2 regions of the Arthrobacter methylotrophus genome follow, and region 2 is predicted to be linked to the other one. Evidence: riboswitches for the same ligand, from Rfam matches in the RefSeq annotation. Region 2 holds a riboswitch; the other holds the start of a gene.
What was found. Region 2 has a riboswitch for glycine ahead of ABD884_RS23870 (glycine dehydrogenase (aminomethyl-transferring)). Riboswitches for the same ligand answer to the same signal wherever they lie in the genome.
Positions count from the first base shown of each region.

Region 1 (3,399 bases), 270 kb from region 2:
CTGCTCCGCTGGCAGCCGGATCGGGCAGATCGCTTCGCTCCCAGGCGGGCATGTCCAGTCGGTTGAAGCTATAGAGATGGATTCCCGAGATACCTTCAGGCTGCGCCATGAGCTCGGAAACCAGGCTTCCCGGTGAGTACCTGTCCCCGCTCAGCAGCTTGCGGGCAAGAGTTCCTTTGCTGCTGAGGAACTTCAGGGAGGTCCCAACGCCGATCTGGGTTGCCAGGGCCAGCAGTTTGGTCCGCGGAACGGCTCCGGGCACCCCTGCCCACACCGGCAGTTTCACGCCCTCGCGACGCAAGAGTGCTGCGTAGTCGAGGATTTTCGGGGCGGAAAAGCACATCTGCGTGACCACGTGGGTGGCCAAGTGTTGTTTGGTCAACAAGGCATCCAGCAGGTCCAGCCCGCTCACTGAAGGGTGGCCCTCCGGGTAGCCGGCAATGCCCGCCGTGATCCTACCGCCGGAATGTTCCGCGATGTCCTCCAACAGGGGGAGGGAGGACGCATAAGGGCCGGCGCCTTGCTGTCCGTCTCCGCCGATGGCAAAGACCTCAGTGATCCCGGCAGCCTCGCAGTCCCGGAGGATGCCTGAAAGCTGAGCCCGGTCCACCAGCCGCCGTGCCGCGAGGTGCGGAATCACGTTGTAGCCGAGCAAACCGAGCCGGACCGCTGTCGCCATGGTCTGTGCGATCCCGTGATGGGGCAAGCACGTAATGGTGAGCGTTGTGGAAAGCGGCACCTCGGCCTGGACTTTCTCGACGATTCCGTCTGAGGGAATGATTTCAATCCGCGTGGGGAACATGCTGGGGTCCTTACGGATCAGGCCGTCGCATGGTGTGCGAGGAGGGTGCGGGCTTCCTGGCGGGTGGTGCCGGAGTCCTGGATGCCTTCGGCGATGTGGGCAATGTGCTCTAAGTGCACCGGGATCTCGCGGCCTTTCTTGCGCATCGCGGTGGCCCAGAGGCGGCCGGCGCGGTAGGAGGAGCGGACCAGGGGGCCGGACATGACGCCGAGGAAGCCGATTTCCTCGGCTTCGGTGGCGAGGTCGACGAATTCCTGGGGTTTGACCCAGCGGTCCACGGGCAGGTGCCGTTCGGAGGGGCGCAGGTATTGGGTGATGGTGATCAGGTCGCAGCCCGCGGCGTGCAGGTCTGCCAGGGCTTCGGAGATTTCTTCGCGGGTTTCGCCCATGCCCAGGATCAGGTTGGATTTGGTGACCATGCCGCGGGCCCGGCCCTGGGTGATGACGTCCAGGGAGCGGTCGTAGCGGAACGCGGGGCGGATGCGTTTGAAGATCCGGGGCACGGTTTCGACGTTGTGCGCGAAGACTTCCGGTTCGAGTCGCAGATCGCGTTGATGTGTTCGGGTTTGCCGGAGAAGTCCGGAATGAGCAGTTCGACGCCGGTGCCGGGGTTCAGTTCGTGGATCTTGCGGACGGTTTCGGCGTAGAGCCAGACGCCTTCGTCGGCGAGGTCGTCGCGGGCCACGCCGGTCACGGTGGCGTAGCGCAGGGCCATGGACTGGACGGAGCGGGCGACCTTGGTGGGTTCGAACATGTCCACCGGTGAGGTTTGCCGGTGTCGATCTGGCAGAAGTCGCAGCGGCGGGTGCATTCGGAGCCGCCGATCAGGAAGGTCGCTTCCTTGTCTTCCCAGCATTCGAAGATGTTAGGGCAGCCGGCTTCCTCGCAGACGGTGTGCAGGCCTTCCTTTTTCACGAGGTTCTTCAGGCCCACGAATTCCGGGCCCATCTGGACCTTGGCCTTGATCCATTCGGGCTTGCGTTCGACCGGGACGGCTTTATTGCGCTGTTCAACGCGCAGCAGCTTACGGCCTTCAGGTGCCAGGGTCATGAGGAACTCCATAATTCAGGTGGCGCGGACGCACCACGATGATTCGGTCCCTCCCCGCTCTGTCTTGGACCTGAGAGATTCCGCGTCCGCTGCTTTCGCAGCCGCCCGCTTGCACCGTCGGTGAGTCCGGTTGCCCGGCCTGCTTTCCAGAGTTGCCTTGCCGCGGCGGTACGTGGGCCTGAGAGATTCCTGGGAGGATTTGCTCCTACGGCGCCTGCTGAACGTACCGGCAGGACTCTCCCGCCGCAGATCATAAGCACGTGCCACCCTTCGGTGACACGTCTCACATGGTATCCGGTGCCCGGACGGCACGCAATGAGGGGGACCGAGGTGACCAGACTGCGTGCTCGCGACTAGCCCGCATCGTGTTGTGACTAGATCTTGCGGTAGCTGAGGTCGAAGATCATGCGTCCGGCCTCGTGGGCCTTGTTTTCGAAGCTGGTGCGGATCCGGCCATCGAAACGCGGAGCCCACCCACCCACGTGATCCACACCCTCATTGGGGCCCGTATGTTCGGTGCTGACCGGTGCGCGGCCTTCCTTGACGGGGGCCCCTCCCACCATGGATTCGACGCCGGATTCCCAGACCTGGGTAAGGGGCTTTCCGCGCCGGTCCGCTCGCCGTCGTGCAGGTTCTCAAACTCAGTGGAGCCGGCGAGGACTTCGCGGACGTGAACGGCGTAGTTGGACCAGTCGGTGGCGATCCGCCACAGGCCACCCTTTTTGAGGGACCGTGCCGCGAGTTCGGCGAACGCCGGTTGGATGAGGCGGCGTTTGTGGTGCCGCGACTTGTGCCACGGGTCCGGGAAAAAGACCCACAGCTCGCTGACCGAGCCGCCGGGAGCATGGTGGCCAGGACCTCCGGGGCGTTGGCTTCGACCACCCTCACGTTGCTGAGGCCACGGCTGTTGATCTTGATCATGGTGTTGGCTAGTCCGGGCGTGTAGACCTCCACGGCGAGGAAATCCTTGTCCGGGTTTTCCTCTGCTGCATGGCACACGGCGTCGCCAAGTCCCGAGCCGATTTCGACGATCAGCGGCGCCTCGCGCCCGAACTCCGCTTCGGCGTCGAACACGTAATCCGGGTGCACCGAGGTGTTGGCGACATGCCGTGGAACCTGGACGGCCCAGCGGTCCGAGTGCTCTTCCCACGCGGCCTGGCGGCGGCCCTGAAGGCGCGTCCCGCGGCGCACAAAACTGACCGGCCGGCCGCCATAGGTGCCGAAGGAGGCTTGGGTGCCAGGGTCACAGGGCGCGAGGACTGCGGTGTTTCGTGGGAAGTTTCGGGGAATCTGGGTTTCACTCATCCACTCCAGAATACCGTCGCCGGGAGAAGGGCCGGCGGGCGGAACCTGCGTATGTGGACAAACTGCCAGAATGGGGTAGTGACCCCTGCTTCAAGCGCCCCCAAGAACACCAGCCAGCACTTCGGCGTCGCCGAGATCCTCGTCGACGCCGAGATTGACGATCTTCCCGCCGCGGAGCCCACCCGGGTCACGGCGCGCCGCGGACCGGTCCTCCTGGGCATCTGCCTCGTGCTCATCGGGTT
Region 1 is NZ_BAABED010000001.1:4,906,007-4,909,405, forward strand. Features, by position in the region: gene ABD884_RS25210 (methylenetetrahydrofolate reductase) at 1-802, opposite strand, end outside; partial or broken gene lipA (lipoyl synthase) at 820-1,852, opposite strand; glycine riboswitch at 1,902-2,007, opposite strand; glycine riboswitch at 2,009-2,105, opposite strand; partial or broken gene trmB (tRNA (guanosine(46)-N7)-methyltransferase TrmB) at 2,227-3,157, opposite strand; partial or broken gene ABD884_RS25225 (MFS transporter) at 3,236-3,399, shown strand, end outside.
Region 1: another riboswitch for glycine. It lies ahead of lipA (lipoyl synthase); the one in region 2 lies ahead of ABD884_RS23870 (glycine dehydrogenase (aminomethyl-transferring)).

Region 2 (3,399 bases):
CATGCATCAGTAGGCTCTCCTGCCGGGGCGTGCGGCTTGGGTCAGGGAAGAGCGGCGGCCTGGTTCGCGGCATCCTGCTCGGACTCGAGTTCTTCCTGGAATCTTGCGTACCGGGCCAAATGGGTGCTACGGCGCCGTAGGAAGAACCATGCGACGCCGAGCATGATGAACCATGCCGGGGTCGCCAAGAGCGCCACGAGGGTATCGGGCTGCGTTGTCAGGGTCCACAGGACAAAGCCGAAGAACGCGAACACTACCCAGACCATCACGATGCCACCGGGCATCTTGAACTTCGAGGTATCGTGCAAATGCGGGCGACGACGGCGGTAGGCGAGGTAGCTGGCCATGATGATCGACCACACGAAGACGAAGCAGACGGCCGACACGGTGGTCACCATGTCGAACGCCTTGCCGATGTCCTGTCCGGCGTACATCAGAACGACGCCGGACAGCAGCAGAACGCAGGACAGGAACAAGGCGTTGCGGGGGACCTTTCGGCGGGAAAGGCCGCTGAACACGGCGGGCGCGTCACCCTCCTGGGCCAGGCCGTAGACCATGCGGGACGTGGAGTAGATGCCGGAGTTGGCCGATGACATGGCCGAGCTGAGCACCACGAGGTTCACCACGGTGGCGGCGGCACCCAGTCCAGCAAGGGAGAACATAGCGATGAACGGGCTGTGGCCGGCGGCGAACTGGGTCCAAGGAGTGACGGACATCAGGATGATGAGGGCGCCCACGTAGAAGAGGAGCACGCGCACCGGGATGGAGTTGATCGCTCTGGGCAGGTTCTTCTCCGGGTCCTTCGCTTCTGCGGCGGTGGTGCCTACCAGCTCAATGCCGACGAACGCGAAGACTGCGATCTGGAAGCCGGCCACGAAACCCATGAACTCGTTCGGGAAGAAGCCCCCGTGGCTCCATAAGTTGCTGAAGCTTGCCGGTCCGGCGCCGGACCGGAACCCGCTGAAGATCATGAACAGGCCAACCACGATCAGGGCGGCGATCGCGATGATCTTGATGAGTGCGAACCAGAATTCGGTCTCGCCGAACGCCTTTACCGTGGTCAGGTTCAGGAGCAACAGGATGGCGATGGTCGCCAGGCCAGGAACCCATAGCGGGAGGCCCGGCCAGAGTTCCTTTGAGTAACCGGCGATGGCAATGACATCCGCGATGCCGGTGATCACCCAGCAAAACCAGTAGGTCCAGCCAGTGAAGAAACCTGCCCACGGACCCAGGAGGTCCGCGGCAAAATCGCTGAAGGACTTGTAGTGCAAGTTGGACAGCAGCAGTTCGCCCATGGCGCGCATGACGAAGAACAGCATGAAGCCGATGATCATGTAGACGAAGATGACCGAGGGGCCGGCCGCGGAAATGGTCTTGCCCGAACCCATGAACAGACCAGTGCCGATCGCCCCGCCGATAGCAATCAGCTGGATGTGCCGGTTGCTGAGCTGGCGGTCAAGATGTGGTGTTTCGACGGCTTTGGCGGGCGGGTGATGAATCGTCAAGAGGAACTCCATCGTTCAAGTGACACCAAAGGCGCCACGATGATTCGGGGTTCCTCCCCGCACTGTCTTGGACCTGAGAGATTCCGCAGCGCCGTGCTTTCGCATGGTTCCGCTTGCCCCGTCGGTGAGCCCGGTTGCCGGGCTGCTTTCCAGAGTTGCCTCGCCGCGGCGGTACATGGGCCTGAGAGTTTCCTGGGGAGGATTTGCTCCTACGGCGCCTACTGAATGTACCGGCAGGGCTCTCCCGCCGCAGATCATAAGCAGTATTCAGTTGGGTGAAGAGAATCGCGGATGTGGAGGATCGGCCCTTCCGGGTGGCCACCGATTCAGTGTGGGATAGCTCACCAAGAAATGTCAATTCCGCCTTTGTTTCGTCACCTAGGTGCCCGCTGAGTGCCGTTTTCGAACCAGATGTTGCCCCGACTCTGACCTTGTGTGTATGGTGTGAGCCGAATCACCCTCTGGAAAGCAGCAAGGCTCCGGCCTGGCTCACCGACGGTGCAAGCGCAACACAAGGTGACAATGTGTTCTGCGGAATCTCTCAGGTCCAAGACAGTGCGGGGAGGAACCCAATCCAAGCCGTGCCACTGTGGCCGGTCCTATCTTGGAGTTCCTCGTGACTGTTCAATCAACCCTCACCGCTTTTGGCCAACGCCTCCTTGCTGGACGAAGCGACCGCCGTGGCCGAAGCGGTGTTGATGATGCGCAGGGCGAACAAGAACAAGTCCGCTCATGATGGTAAGACCGTCCTTGACGCCGACTGCTTCGGGCCGGGTGTTCGATCACTCTGCCGTGATCGCCGCCGCGAATGAACGCGGCGCTTTGGTCACGGTTGCCGCTGATCTTTTGGCGCCGACCTTGATTTTGGCGCCGACCTTGATCATGCCTCCAGGCGAGCAGGGCGCCGACATCGCCGTCGGCTCCACGCAGCGCTTCGGCGTTCCGCTGTTCTTCGGCGGCCCGCACGCGGCCTACATCGCCGTCCAGAAGGGCCTTGAACGCTCGATGCCGGGCCGCCTGGTGGGCGTTTCCAAGGACGACGCCGGGCCGAGTTCAAGGAACGCCAGGAGCGTGTTCTGGCCGGTGCCCGGATCCTGGCCGACGTGACTGCGAAGGACCGCGACGCGGTTCCGTTCGACCCGCGCCCGCCCATGGTCACGTCCGGTCTGCGGATCGGCACCCCGGCACTGGCCACGCGCGGCTTCGGCGAAGCGGCGTTCCGCGAGGTTGCGGACATCATTGCCCAGGCACTGATCGCCGACGCCGACGCCGACCTTTTCCGGCCTGCGTCACCGCGTGGAGGCCCTCGCCGCCGCGCACCCGCTCTACCCGGGCGTCGCGAACCTTAGCTGATGGAGAAGCCCGGCGCCCGGAGCGTAAGATTCGAAACGGACGCCAGCGCCGCCGTCGTACTTCTTGACCCTGCGATGAGAGGCAAGCCGCGACGTGAACGCCTTGGCAGAGATGTTCAGGATCGGTCCCGGCAACAAGGACCATTACCCGGCTGTGCGCTGTGCCGTGGGCGTCTTCCTGCCGTTGATCATCCTCGTGTTGTTCGGACGGCTGGACCTTGTGGTTTTCGCCAGTTTTGCTGCGTTCACCAATATTTATGGCCGCAACGAGCCCCACAGCCACCGTTTTCGAAGCCAACTCCGGGCAGGTTCGTTGCTGCTGGGCATCATCCTGCTCGCTACTTTGACGGCCAGGGCTGCGCAGGGCTCCGACGCGTACGTGTGGATCCTCACGATCGGCACCACGTTGGTTGCTGCGCTTTGCTCCGTGACGACTGCGCTGTGGCGGCTTCGACCGGCAGGTTCCCTCTTCCACATTTTCGCTTTTGCTGCGATCGCCTCCGTGCCCCAGCAGCCGCCCCTCTGGGAAGGGATGCTGGCTG
Region 2 is NZ_BAABED010000001.1:4,634,994-4,638,392, forward strand. Features, by position in the region: gene ABD884_RS23855 (PucR family transcriptional regulator) at 1-13, shown strand, start outside; gene cycA (D-serine/D-alanine/glycine transporter) at 42-1,517, opposite strand; gene ABD884_RS23865 (hypothetical protein) at 1,521-1,682, opposite strand; glycine riboswitch at 1,665-1,762, opposite strand; glycine riboswitch at 1,957-2,071, shown strand; partial or broken gene ABD884_RS23870 (glycine dehydrogenase (aminomethyl-transferring)) at 2,150-2,552, shown strand; partial or broken gene ABD884_RS23875 (serine hydroxymethyltransferase) at 2,555-2,858, shown strand; gene ABD884_RS23880 (FUSC family protein) at 2,952-3,399, shown strand, end outside.